DNA from 2 places in the Shewanella sp. YLB-07 genome. Region 1 is predicted to be linked to the other one. Evidence: riboswitches for the same ligand, from Rfam matches in the RefSeq annotation. Region 1 holds a riboswitch; the other holds the start of a gene.

Region 1 (7,461 bases):
GGCTGAAGAGGCGGGGATTGCCGAAGATGGCTATCGCATCATAATGAATTGTAATAAGCACGGCGGTCAAGAGGTGTTTCACATACATATGCACTTACTGGGTGGTTGCTCTTTAGGTCCAATGTTAAGCATTAACAGCTAGTAGAGAGCGAATAGTCATGCAGGTCAATTCAGATTTTTTCCCATTGACGCAAATCGCAACTCGCTTTGTGGATCAACTGGCCCAATGTCGCCGTTTAAAATTAAAGGTGCACGAAGCCAGCGAGCATCACGTACTCATTGAGCTGCCATATAATAAGCAGCTGATTGGTTATCCGGATACCGGTGTTATTCACGGTGGAGTGATCACCACCTTGATGGATACCGCCTGTGGTAGTGCTGTGGTTTGCGCTATCTATGATAAATATCAATCACTGGAACTCTCGCCAACACTCGATCTTCGAGTGGATTACATGAAGCCTGCGGATCCCAATAAGCCAGTGTATGGCTTCGCCGAGTGCTATAAAATTTCATCCAGCGTCTCTTTCACTCGAGCCATAGCTTATCAAGACTCTATCGATGACCCGATAGCACATGCCGTTGGCTCTTTTATGCGGATAAGCCCGGAAATGATTGGCGATGAGTTTCGTCAGGCTCTCTTAGGTCAACAAGGTCAGACTTCAGAGTCCCTTGAAGTTAAAAACGGTGTGCTTGAGACAATAGCATCTAATCTTTTGGCTCCTGATATAAAAGAGTTAGACGTTAAAGAACTCGATGTTAAAAAAATAGTCAAGCAGGCGACAGCACTCAACGACTTCGGTCATCTTCTCGCTCACGTTCCCTATACTGATTTTATCGGTATGAATGTGGAGCGCTTCGGTGATGAGTTAGTGTTTAGATTGCCAGCAAAAGATGAGAATATCGGTAATCCTACACTGCCAGCTATCCATGGTGGCGTCATTGCCGGCTTTATGGAGATGTCTGCGATTGTGCAACTCATGGTGTTTATGCATACCTCAAGAGTGCCTAAGGTGGTGGATTTTTCCATTGACTACTTGAGAGCGGGATACCATAAAGATACCTTTGCAGAATGTAAGATCACCAGACAGGGGCGCCGGGTTGCGAATGTGAGTATTAACTGTTGGCAAACCAACAGAAAGAAACTTATCGCTACCGCCAGGGCTCACTTTTTGATCGACTAATTTTGACTGGTACTGACAAATATATTGTCAGTAGTGATAATTGGGGGTGGTTAACCTTAGCGCGAGTTTAGGTTAAGCTCCTCTTATAAACACTCACTTATAATAAGTAGATAATGATTAGCCCTTATCCATAGGGCTAAATTAATTTGGAGCGAATGAAATGAAAAAAATCGTTTTGGTCTTAGCATCGGCCCTTATTTTCACGGCTTGCGCTCAGCACACTGCGGGTGTGATGGGCAGCTCTACCGGTGAAGTCAGAGTAGATAACAGTAGTTTCGCTCGTGAAGTGGGAGTCGAGCAATTAAAGGCCCGTCAACAGGGCGATCTACTGCAAGGCTCTGGGGTGATCATGAGTAAGGTCTCCACAGATTTAAGACTGCAATACAAGTTTACCTGGTATGACATAAACGGTTTTACCTTGGAAGATGAAGCCAGCCCATGGAAATCATTGAAGTTGCATGGCATGCAGCGTATGCAAGTTATGGCGGTTGCGCCCAATGCAAATGCCGTTCGCTATGAGCTATATGTGAGAAAAGCTTTCTCTAATTAATCTTTTGTTGATTAAATGCGTATTGCAATGAAATTGAAAAACGTCAGCTAGGCTGACGTTTTTTGTGATCCAAGTGTGTGTAAATTCATCACTTGATGACATATCTTTGTCAAAACCTTGTTTTATTCATGTATAATCCCGCCTGCCAAGGGGTGAGACTGTTATTTCTTATATACCAGTTTCTGAGATGTCAGATGACAAACCCTTTGAACCTGATCCGGCTAATACCGGCGTAGGAATGGGCCAATAGGTTTGATGCTTTCGAGGTGTCTGTTAAGAACATCTGTAGTCGACCACAACATCCTTTCTCGCTTTTCCAGTTGCCGGATCTCAAAAATTATAATTTGGGGTCCTATGTTTACACTTAAATCTTTATGTTTCGATTCTACCGTCTTGAAGAGATTCTCTCCGGTAGCGCTCGCGGTATCGACCGCACTAATCAGCCCAAACGCTTTCGCTTCTGAACCAACTGAGACACCTTCCGATGAGATGGAAGTCATCGTGGTGACCTCTGATTTTCGCGGCTCGACACTGGATAAAATGCCGTCGAGTATTACGATTATCGATCAGCAGCAGATAGAAGACGAAGGCGCGCAGCATTTTGAAGATGTGCTTAACTCCATCGCGAACTTTAACTGGTCCGGCGGCAGCTCTCGTCCTAAATACTTCCAAATTCGTGGTGTCGGCGAGCAGGAGGAATACCAAGGTGCGCCGAATTCATCTGTTGGTTACATTATCGATGATATCGACATGTCAGGTCTGGGCATGATTTCCAGTATGTACGATCTGCAGCAGGTAGAAGTGCTGCGTGGTCCACAAGGAACGCGCTACGGCGCTAATGCCTTAGCGGGTTTGATATACCTTAAGAGTAATGACCCAACCGATGTGTTTGAGCATGGGGCTGAAGTGTCGGTGGGGGATGATAACCTGACGACTTTTAGCGGCTTTAGCTCTGGGCCTTTGACGGATTCCGGCAAATTACTTTACCGTGTCTCTTTGCAGCAACATCAACAGAACGGCTATCAAAACAACCTCTATCTGAACCGCGATGATACCAATGCCCGGGATGAGTTTACCGGCCGGGCGAAATTGCGTTGGTATGCCAGCGACGATTTGGAGATTAATTTTACCTTACTTCACGCCGATTATGATAATGGCTATGATGTGTGGACCTTAGATAACAATGGCGAAAATACCCTAACAGACGCGCCAGGCGTCGATAAGCAGCGCACCACAGGTAGCTCGCTTAAGTTTACCTATTCAGGTGCCGAGCAGTTCGAAATCGTTTCTTTAACATCATATGCTAACTCTCAGACTCACCATAATTATGATGGTGACTGGGCAAACCCTGATTACTGGGGCGGACTCGATTGTGGCGGCGAGCCTTGCCAATTCGATTATACCTGGGATAAAGAAGGGGAGCGAAATACCATTAGCCAAGAGTTTAGATTCAGCTCAACTGAAGCTGGACGTATCTTTTCTGGTAGCACAGATTGGTTACTGGGTGTTTATGGTATGCGCTTAACTGAAGACAACGACACAGTTGAAGACTATAACGGCTGGTTAGACACGCTTGCTGCCGAATATGAAGCGAATAATACTGCCGTATTTGGCCAGTTAGACTCAGATCTCGGTGCGGGTTACGCCTTGTCTTTTGGCCTTAGAGTCGAACGTCGAGACAGTGATTACAGCGACAGTGCTGGTGATGAGTTTAGCCCAGGTGAAACCATGTGGGGCGGACATATTGCCCTGAGTAAGGCGTTAAACAGCAGTCATGAAACCTATGCGCGCATAGCTCGTGGTTATAAGGCGGGTGGTTTCAACATGTCATTGCCAGCGGAGCTGTCAGACAAGAAAGAGTATGATACCGAAACCTTATATAATTATGAGATAGGGCTTAAATCACGCTGGCTCGATGGTGATGCCAGCACTAATTTCTCTCTATTCTACATGGATAGGCGCGACCAGCAGGTTTCAGCGTCTCAACAAAATCCAGAAGAGCCGCAAAAATTTATCCTGTATACCGAGAACGCAGGTAGCTCACACAACTATGGCGCCGAGCTAGAAGGGAATTGGTATGCGACAGATAATCTCAAGCTGTATGCGAGTCTTGGTTGGCTTGAGACAGCTTATGGTGATTATGCTTATCAGGACAAGTACGGTGGGACAGTGGATCTAACCGGTCGTGAGCTGGCCCATTCACCTAACTTCACTTACAGTGCAGGAGCGACCTATCGTACCGATTCAGGTTGGTTCGCGAACTTGACCACCAGTGGTAAGAGTGAGTTTTACTACTCAGACAGTAATGAGTCAAAATCACAGGCCTACACTATCTTCAATGCCCGTGTCGGATATGAGACTGATGTCTGGTCGGCTTATCTTTGGGGCAAGAACCTGTTTGATGAGCAATACGGCACTCGAGGCTTTTACTTTGGTAATGAGCCAGATCAAGACTGGGCAGACAAGCAATATATACGCTATGGTGATCCACGCCAGTTAGGATTGACTGTTAACGTCAAGTTCATGTAATTCACTCCCTACGGGATTAAATTGCGGCCGCTAGCGGCTGAAAGCATAGCTAGTGCAAGCAGACATGTGTTTTTTATTTAATTGTGGTGGCTCCTTCTGAAAAGAGTGCCACCTGAGGTCGAGAAATGAAATTAACCGCCGAGATAAGTTGTTACCCGCTGCAAGATAACTACCTGGATCCTATCCTATGGTTTATCGACCGTCTGGATAGCTATGAAAATATTGAACGTAAGACCAATGCCATGGCCACTCAGGTGTGTGGTGAGTATGGCGATGTGATGGCTATGCTGGCGACTGAGATGCAGGCTGCCCATGAAAAGTGGGGTAAGGCCGTGTTTGTATGTAAGTTTATTGGTGGTGAGTTGGATTTGTCACACACTCAATAAGTGTCTTGCGTCATATATATGATGTTTAGCCTATGCTCGCTTGACTTGTAAGAGTCTGGCGAGCATCTGTTTTACGTTAGCAAAGTATTATTTCGGAAAAAGTGATGATAGATTTTTGGTCCGCGCTCATGAGCACAATAGATGGTGCATTAATCCAGGCAACAGCATTAACGGCCTGGGAGGCCGTAGCCGTTGTGCTAGCCGCGGCCTACCTGATACTGGCCATGAAGGGCAATATCTGGTGTTGGTTTGCCGCGTTCGCCAGCACGGCAATCTACACGGCGCTCTTCTGGAAAGTGTCGCTATTGATGGAGTCTGTGCTCAATGTGTACTACATGGCGATGGCGTTCTATGGTTTTCGTCAGTGGTCAAAGGGAAAAGGAGATGATTCTGGCATTGAAGTCATTTCCTGGAGTCTGAGACGCCATATTCTGCTTATACTCACAACCGCTAGCATTTCAGTGGTCGTGGGCTATTTAATGGCTACCTATACCCAAGCTTCCTATGCCTACCTCGATGCCGCGACCACGTGTTTTGCTGTGATGACGACGTATTTAGTTGCAAAGAAGGTGCTAGAAAATTGGCTTTATTGGGTGGTGATCGATTTCGTCTCCATCTATCTTTATCTGCAAAAAGGGCTCATGCTAACGTCACTGTTATTTATCTTGTATGTGGGTATGGCCATAGGTGGTTATTTCTTATGGCGCACGGCGATGCGTGAACAGAAAATTGCATTGGCTCAATAGATCGAGAATATGACATATATAACATGAGATATAGCATGAGATATTGGATGTGATGAAGCAATCCTTACTATTAACGAGTTTGCCGCAGGATGTTAAGACTGGACTGCAAAGTGCAGGCTTAGTGCTGTCCTCTTCTGTTTCAGTTTCTGTGTTGGCTGAGGGGCTGAGTAATCAAAATTACTTGATTCGAGATCGACATATCAGTTGGGTATTGCGAGTGAACTCATCGGCGAGTAGTCAGATTTGTGATCGCGACGCCGAGGTGAGAAACTGGAAGATAGTGGCAGAAAGGGGGCTAGCACCAGATTTGTTTTTTGTCAGTGATGATAATAAATATTATCTCAGTGAATATATCGAGCAAGAGGAGGGGCACAGTTGGGGCAAGTTGATCACCGCAAAATCGGCGCACCCTCTTATCGATGAGTCGATACCATGGCCCGGCGCCGAGTCAGCGCTATTGCTACTATTGACTGAGTTAGCCGGGCTAGAATGTCCTGAAAACAGTCTCAGTGTATCCAGGCAGTGGTCCATTTATCAGGCTTCTATGTATGATATATGGAGCAAAATTTGTAATGAGCAAGCTCAGGGCAATGAGTGCCGCCAGCACACCGAGTGGCGGGAGAAACATCTTCAACTCCTGTCGCTTAGAGACGACATCAGCCAATGGTTAGATGAACTCGATGCCTGCGCATTGGGGGAACAATACAGCCATAGAGATCTTAACCCCCATAACTTATTGTTTAAAAATGGCCGACTTCAATGCATAGATTTTGAATATGCCTGCAGTTCACATCCGTTATTCGATCTGGCAGGCGTGCTATCTAGTCATGCCCTGTCAACGGCCCAACGGCATTTTTTAATCGACGCCTATCTGGATAATCATCCGAATTTGACCCTTGACGCCAAAGCAGCATTGCCAGCGGCAATCAATATCTATTGGGTGTTTTCCGCTTGTTGGTCCCTGCTGATGGCTGTAGACGCTGAAACTGAAATAGAGGTAGCTGAAGTCTTAGATTTACCCAGAGATTCAAGCTCTGAACATGGGACAAAATACCTAGATTGTTTCAGTCAGTTTTATTCGTTAATTTTACCCTAAGCGAGAAGGCACTGCCGTAGTAACCAGAGCATTAGCACTTTTTACTCTGAGATTGGTATAAAGATGAAAGATATTCCCTCTCAATATGGTCTATTCTGACAATAGTATTTGTAAGGAGTAAACATGTTAGTGGTTAATGCGTATCAGAAGTTTTTAAATGTGGTGAAACAGGTATCGGGTATTGCCCCCTTAGCCTTACGTTTGTACTTGGCACCTGTGTTGATGCAAGCGGGATATAATAAGTTATCTCATTTCAGTGACACTGTGGCCTGGTTTGGCAACCCTGATTGGGGGTTAGGTCTGCCTATGCCTGAAGTGATGGTGACTATGGCGGCGGGGACCGAGTTTGTTGGAGGTTTCCTGCTGATTATTGGTCTAGGAACTCGGTTAATCTCCATACCTCTACTCGCTACCATGTTAGTGGCGGCTTTCTCCGTGCATTGGAATAATGGCTGGTTAGCCATAGCCGATGGGGGTTCCTGGTTGGCAAATGATCAGGTACTGGCTGCGGGTGAGAAGCTCAGTGCCGCTAAGACTATTTTACAGGAGCATGGCAATTATGAATGGCTGACTAGCTCAGGTAATTTTGTCATCTTAAATAATGGTATCGAGTTCGCGATAACGTATTCAATCATGTTGCTCGCCTTGATTATGATAGGTGGAGGACGTTATACCAGTGTGGATTACTTCATCCGTAAGGGAGTGTCTAAACGCTATCCTGATAGTAGTTTATAGCTTGAATACAGCTCCATAAAGTGACATTTTCAGTTTGTTGATACTGTAAATCCCACCACATTGGTGGGATTTTTATTTGCGTCTTTGTTATTCTTCCCGGTAAACCAAAGTTACATAACTTGAATTATTCAAGCCCATTCACAGAAGGAAATACTCTTGGACGCGACTGAATTATTACTGACTCGCCAATCTTGCCCACGCCTTATAGCACCCGCTCCCGATGAATCTCAACTGAAAG
Region 2 (7,461 bases), on a different contig from region 1:
GGCCATGCGGTGCGCGCTAAAGGCCCGGGTCCCTCACCCACACGATAACTGTGTTTTATTCCGGCAGACACATAGGCTTTAGCCACGACAATAGCATCATGGAGCACAAACCCTGTGGCCATCACACTGGCGATAGCTGAGCTTAAGGTGCATCCGGTACCATGATTATTGTTCGATGCGATACGCGGACTCGATAACAAAAAACTACGTTGCAGATGCAATTCAGAGCAAGCGGCGGCGCAAGTACAGACGAAGATATCTTGGGCCGAGTCGATGTGCCAAGCTGGACCTTTATCCCCACCTTTAGCCAACACATTGGTGTCGAGTAATTGCGATAAATCTTTGGCTGCAAGATGATACTGGGACATGCCAACTAAGGTTTGCCCCACCAGCTCACCAAGCTCAACGGCATTGGGGGTGATCAGCGTAAGTAAGCCTTTAAATGGCGAAAAATCGAGTCGATTGTCATCTCCATCTAACCTGTCACCGCAACTGGCTATCATAACGGGATCTAAGATAACCGCGACTTCAGTACCACTGCGCTTCTTGTGATCATGAAGGTCCAGGGCAAGCCATCGACTCAAGAGAGCTATCTGCTGCTGATTTGCTAACAGGCCTATCTTTATCGCTTTGGGGGGCAAGTCTTGTAGCAAGGTATCGAGTTGAGCCAACAGCATCTCATCGGAGACTGGCTCAACCAAATTGACTGCAACTGAGCTCTGGGCCGTTAATGTCGTGATCACAGTGCAAGCATGACAAGCGAGATCATTCATGGTGGCGAGATCCGCCTGAATGCCCGCACCGCCGCCACTGTCAGAGCCTGCTATTGACCAAACAACAGGCTTTAAAGCCGACAAAGTCGGCTCTACATTTGCCATTAGATTAGCCCTCAACTTCATCGAGTACAGGTTTAGCCGTGCCAGCTTCATGATAGAGGGCGGCACCCTTAGCCTTAAACTCAGCCGACATCATGGCCATCCCCTTCTCTCTATCCATATCAGAGCTTAAATCGGCCGTGCTTCTCGCCTTAAACTCGTCATTGGTCTGCATTTCAAGCTTCTGGGCCGCGGCATATTCACGCACCTCTTGGCTGATCTTCATCGAACAGAACTTAGGCCCGCACATGGAGCAGAAATGAGCCACCTTGGCCGATTCCTGAGGCAGAGATTCATCGTGATAGGCTTTGGCGGTTTGTGGATCCAGTCCCAGGTTATATTGATCTTCCCAGCGGAACTCGAAACGAGCCTTGGATAAGGCATTGTCACGAATTTGCGCCGTCGGGTGTCCTTTAGCCACATCACCGGCATGAGCCGCAATCTTATAGGCGATTAATCCCTGCTTTACATCTTCCTTGTTTGGTAATCCAAGGTGCTCTTTAGGCGTCACATAACAGAGCATGGAGCAACCAAACCAGGCGATCATCGCCGCCCCAATGCCAGAGGTAAAGTGATCGTACCCAGGTGCGATATCAGTCGTTTGTGGGCCTAAGGTATAGAAAGGGGCCTCATCACACACTGCTAACTGTTTTTCCATGTTCTCTTTAATAAGATTCATGGGAATGTGACCAGGGCCTTCTATGATGGTCTGCACATCGTACTCCCAGGCAATCTTAACCAACTCGCCTAAGGTTTCAAGCTCGGCAAACTGTGCCTCATCATTCGCATCGGCGATGGAGCCCGGACGCATACCATCCCCGAGAGATAAGGACACATCATAAGCGGCACAAAGCTTACAGATATCTCTGAAGTGCTCATAGAGGAAATTTTCCTGATGATGGGACAGACACCACTTTGCCATAATGGAGCCACCGCGTGAGACTATACCTGTCAGGCGATTTGCCGTCATAGGCACGTAACGCAGTAATACACCGGCATGAATGGTGAAGTAATCGACGCCCTGCTCAGCCTGCTCAATCAAGGTGTCCTTAAACACATCCCAGGTCAGATCTTCGGCGACACCGTTCACCTTCTCTAAGGCCTGATAGATAGGCACAGTTCCGATAGGAACCGGAGAGTTACGAATGATCCACTCGCGGGTTTCATGTATATAACGGCCGGTGGACAAGTCCATCACAGTATCCGCGCCCCAACGAGTAGACCAGACCAGCTTTTCGACTTCCTCTTCGATAGATGAAGTCACCGCCGAGTTACCGATATTAGCATTGACCTTAACCAGAAAATTCCGGCCTATGATCATGGGCTCAGCTTCTGGATGGTTGATGTTCAACGGAATAATCGCACGGCCTCGGGCAATCTCACTTCTGACAAATTCGGGGGTGATAGGCTCTGAAATCGAGGCACCGAAGCTTTCACCCGGAGCCTTCCGGGTCAATACCTCGTCGGTTATCTCTGACTGGGCCATGTTTTCGCGAATGGCGATATATTCCATTTCAGGGGTAATAATCCCTTGTCTGGCATAATGTAACTGAGTGACACACTGACCCGGTTTCGCCTTTCTTGGAGGAAGCAAAGAATCGAATCTCAGGTGATCTAAGCCATCGTCGGCAAGTCTTTGCTGAGTAAATCCTGAACTGGCACCGACAAGTTGCTCAGTGTCGTCACGCTCTACAATCCAGTTATTTCTGAATTTATCCAGACCCCTGCGGACATTAATATCGGCATCGGGATCTGAATATGGCCCGGCGCAGTCATAGACTCTTAGCGGCGCATTGGGCTCCAAGATAGGATCCGACTCAGTCCCCCCCACCATGGTATCGGACAGGAGAATTTGGCGCATACCGACACGGAGATCTTCACGACTACCGGTTAGATAAACTTTCTCAGAATTAGGGTGCTGTAGCGGCTTTAGGGTATCGATGAACTCTTGAGCTTGAGCTCGGGTTTCGCGGCGGTTTGACATAAGCAATCTCACTTTAATTGAAATGAAGTTGCTTGCCTGGAGAGTTGAATAGCAGACACGAGAACGAAGTCTCGAAGTCACAGATAATGACAATAAACGGATCTATTCTGAAAACCAGATACTAAGACTCAAGATCGTCGGCTCAAAAAATTGAGGCGATGGCACTAAAATTAGCAGCTATTGAATCAAAATATCATGATTCAATGAATACAAAAATTCACACGATTTATGGACATTATCATGCTTGTTTCCTTCGCAGGTTTTAACCTGATCAGGTTCAACGGATCCCGAATAAACGGTCTCAGCCAATTAGGCACTCCGACAAGATGTGAGAAGTATAATCTTAAAACATCAAAGTTAACAAGGTTTTTGTAAAGATACCAAATCTAAAAAAATCATGACAACTTAAAAGTTAAATATTTGTATTTATTGGCAATGTAATTTAATTTGCAATATTTAAGTTGAAGTTACTAATTAGTCATTAAATTATTTCATCATTAAAATTATGACTTAATAGGCCTTTTATGCACTCTTTTTGCTATCGCTCGCGTTAACGCCGCCACAACTGAGTCACCATCACAGCGAAATGGATAGCCAAGATTCTCGGCATGGGGATTAATTGGATTGGGGGTTTTAACGATTCGATAGCAGGTATCTCCCTGTTTAACGATTCGATTTGGATCTAACTCACTATCTAGAGTCTCAGCATCACTCCAGGTATCTATCTCAGGGAGTTCGAGAATGATCATCTCACCATCCATCTCACTGAGCGTTTTAGTTCGGGTATATTGATTAGCTTGTTCGACAAAAAACTCACCCAGAGCCGCCTCTCTCTGGCGAGAAAGGTATTTTTGGGTAGAGGCACTAAAACTTGAAATATTAAGCCTATCGTTCTCGTCATTGTTCTCTTGTTCCGGGGAGAAGAAATAGGAAGATTGACTCATAGAAGAAGCTTTCTTTGGCTTGAAAACATCTTCTTGCTTAGCCAGAGATTGTTTAGCTTCTATTCCAACGGGGTCCTGTACAAAGGGGGCCTGCTTTGATTTCGGCTTAAGCTGAACTTGAGACACGTCACTCTCTGTCAAAACAGCTGCTGCACGATTAGGCTCCTGCACTCTATTATCGATTAATTCAGAGTGACCTTTCTTTATCACAGGGGCTTGATAATACATATAGGCTTTCAATTGAGGACCTTTTAATTGAGGTGCTTCAGATTTAATGCCATAGATCTTATCTTGCGGGTATAACAAGGGAGCGGAGGTCCAGAGGATATCTAAGGTGAGCACCAGGGCCAGATGACCGCTAATGACCAGAACGCTCACCCATAGCCAAGAAATCCTGCGCTTATTTACTACAAGATCAGTATGCTCATTAGCAGATAAGATAAATGGCCTGAGCTCATGATTCAGCTCTTGAGGCTCGAAGGAGGTATCAAACTGAATATCGAGATTCACGGCGCACTTATCCGCCTTTACCCCCTTCAGTCCTTCCTTGTTTTCATTAAGTAGAACTTCCTCTACGCGAAACGCTTTCAATAATATCATCCCTGTGGTTTATCATTGTTTGTTCATTTCACTTCAAATGCAGCGAATCAGTCAGTACCAGGATTTCATTCTGGACTCAATATCAATAAAAATCAGATTACAAATAAGACAGAAAGTTCATTTTGACGAATAAAACTTAGCTTACACGTGTACGCTCAAGTGTGGTTTTATGCTGAATTTACTGTTAGACTCCACCGAAACGATTTAAGAGAAACTTAAATATCAGTTCCATTAAGTAAGTGGTCATTCAGCGGGAGTTAAAAACGCTGTAGGCAAGTAAGGGGATTGAAGCTAATAGTTATTCTATATCGAAAGCCACTTGCGCAGCATAAAGTGTTTTTAAAGCCGCACTACGTGAGCTTCTCAGGACTGCTACTTCTGTGTTGTGTTGTGTTGTGTTGTCTTAAAAGGGAATAACCATTTCCTCAACAATGCGCCTTGAATTAACAACCCTGAGAGAGCTCTGAATTAACCATAAATTTAATGGAATTGGTATATATGCCACTAGAAGAATCATTGGCCCAGCAAGTATCAACTGTCTCAGTTAATAGCAGCGGCTATAGTCATAAAGAAGAGATGGCTAACAGCATAAGCCATGGTCTGGGTATTGTGGCGGGGATTATCGGGCTTGCACTCTCTCTGATAAAAGGCCAGCAAACACTCGATAGCATTCAATTATTTGGGCTGGTTATCTACTGTGCCAGCATTATCTTACTTTTTTCCTGCTCAACTTTATATCATTCGGTTTCCTCTCCTGTTTGGAAACTCAGACTTAAGATTGCAGATCATTGCGCCATTTATTTTTTAATCGCAGGTACCTATACTCCTCTGATGCTTATCGCCCTGGATGGTACCAAGGCTAATATTATTCTCATCGCCATCTGGTCCCTGGCATTCGGTGGAGTATTATTCAAAACTCGGTTTATTAATCGTTTCAAGAAGCTGAGCGTTGCCCTCTACTTATTAATGGGCTGGCTGTGCGCAACCGTGATGAGTGAGCTGATCGATTCGATGACAGTTCTAGGTTTTCAGTTATTGATTTTGGGCGGATTACTTTACAGTTTTGGGGTGATATTCTATGTTGGTAAACGCATTCCCTATAACCACGCAATATGGCATCTATTTGTGCTCGCTGGTGCGGTAAGTCACTTTCTCTGTGTATACTTAACACTGATATAAGCCGTAGAATTTAGATTTATCCAGACTGTCAGCCTGCTTGAAAATCAATGAGGGCTTGTTTTAACAGCTCAGCCTCTTCATGATGATTCTTTAACTCGAGTAGGCCGATGATGCACTCTAGGGTGCACAATCCCCCTTCTATTTGATTACGTCTCAGAGTAAAGCCTGAATCCGCCTGCTCAGTTAAAGCAAACTTATCAGCAGCCTTAAGATAAGGACTTTGCCTCATCATCTTACGGGCCTCTTGCCAAGTTGCATCTAATATAATGAGCGTATCAGGCATGTGCTCGAGATAGAGCTGAGCCTGAGTATTTTCCATAGGCACTGGCCCATCTTTTCCATCTGGATCACAACTTCCTTCTGAGAGACATAGATCTTTAGTTCTTGGAAAAAGTACCGCGGCTCTATGGCTGCGAATTAATTCTATCAAGGCTAGATCCGGAGACACCCTAGACCAAATGATCCGCCTACACCATTGAGGAAAAGCGTTTAATGCAAGTAAACCTGTGTTGGTTGGGCGATCTACTTCTCTTTGATGCGTTAACAAGACCAAGTTCATCTATTTTTACTCTTATCATTATTCATGCATGAAAATAGGAAAGTCATTATACGAAAACTGTATAAGCAGTGACAGCTCACCTATTTACTCTCTTGTACTAGGAAAATCATCTACTGTGAGATAAAATCTAACGATAACAATTCTCATTCCAATAAATACAGTTATAGCGAATTATGTCCATACCAATAACGGGTCTATTCTCAGGCCTACAAGTGAAACTATTCAGTTACTTTGCCTTATCTCTATTGGCTATTTTACTTATCGCTACAGGGATTGAAAGGGTTGTGATCAACCGCTTATTGACTCTGCCTCAATCTACTCAGGCTCAAATTATTCACTTGGCTAATCAGGCAACCGAATTAGTCAACAATGATGCTCTAACAGCATTAACAAGATGGGAACAAAATCAGGAATTCCGTGTTTATGTGTTAGACAAAGACCTCAAATCCATCACAAAATCAGAATTGCATCCCCATTTCATCTTCAAATTACAATATATGCGGCAACTTCATCTGCCTATGGGAAACAGTGTCAGAAAGCCTCTGATTGGTATTCCTCTGCCTAATGCCACCTATTTCAATGGCCCCTTGACTCTAGTGGTGCAGTTAAAGCCCGAGCTACACCCGGCTCAAAAGCTAACCCAAAGCCTTTGGGTTATTCGCGTTCTGGTGGGAATATCTGTATTACTGGTATTCACTTCCATTTTGACCAGATACTTAATTACACCGCTTAAACATTTGAAATTAGGCACACAAGCCTTGGCCAGTGGTCGATTAGACACCAGGATCGCCCAGCATTTCTCAGTTAAAGAACCTGAATTTTATCACCTCGCCACAGAGTTCGATCATATGGCGGAACAAGTACAGCAATCGATGCAAAATCAGAAGCGCTTATTGAGGGATGTATCCCATGAACTCAGGACTCCCTTAGCCAGGCAGGAGCTAGCACTACACCTCTTAGCGAGGCAAGCGAGCCCTGAACAGCACAAATTTATACAACGCTTAGAGCAAGAAAATCATCAGATGGCCTCCCTTATCAATAGTATTTTAGATTACAGTCGACTCAATAATGCCTACGTAGAGTTGACCTACGCTTCAGTTGCCTTAAGCCATATTCGTTCTAGAGTCTTGGCAGATATCCAGTTTGAAGCTAAAGCTGAGCAAACCATCACCTGGACTGAGTTTACCCACGACTTAAATATCCAGACTGACGCCAACTTTCTCATTCGAGCCTTAGATAATGTACTGAGAAATGCGCTTAAATATGCGGGTGAAACCTGTACTGTTATCATTAGTTCGCGTATCAATGACGGCAATCTGG

The links. A riboswitch is a leader RNA that binds a small molecule or an ion and turns the genes downstream of it on or off. The one in region 1 is predicted to bind thiamine pyrophosphate.
Region 2: it holds a riboswitch for thiamine pyrophosphate, as region 1 does, so the genes downstream of both, thiC (phosphomethylpyrimidine synthase ThiC) here and FS373_RS03855 (TonB-dependent receptor) in region 1, are expected to answer to the same signal.

What each region holds. Positions count from the first base shown of each region.
Region 1 is NZ_VOQB01000001.1:953,602-961,062, forward strand. It holds gene hinT (purine nucleoside phosphoramidase) at 1-142, shown strand, start outside; gene FS373_RS03845 (PaaI family thioesterase) at 159-1,181, shown strand; gene FS373_RS03850 (YcfL family protein) at 1,342-1,731, shown strand; TPP riboswitch at 1,870-1,987, shown strand; gene FS373_RS03855 (TonB-dependent receptor) at 2,086-4,260, shown strand; gene FS373_RS03860 (hypothetical protein) at 4,386-4,646, shown strand; gene pnuC (nicotinamide riboside transporter PnuC) at 4,751-5,392, shown strand; gene FS373_RS03870 (phosphotransferase) at 5,445-6,488, shown strand; gene FS373_RS03875 (DoxX family protein) at 6,612-7,223, shown strand; gene FS373_RS03880 (NAD(P)H nitroreductase) at 7,380-7,461, shown strand, end outside.
Region 2 is NZ_VOQB01000007.1:107,803-115,263, forward strand. It holds gene thiE (thiamine phosphate synthase) at 1-878, opposite strand, end outside; gene thiC (phosphomethylpyrimidine synthase ThiC) at 883-2,859, opposite strand; TPP riboswitch at 3,091-3,190, opposite strand; gene FS373_RS16550 (hypothetical protein) at 3,363-4,394, opposite strand; gene trhA (PAQR family membrane homeostasis protein TrhA) at 4,902-5,582, shown strand; gene FS373_RS16560 (DTW domain-containing protein) at 5,611-6,141, opposite strand; gene FS373_RS16565 (sensor histidine kinase) at 6,315-7,461, shown strand, end outside.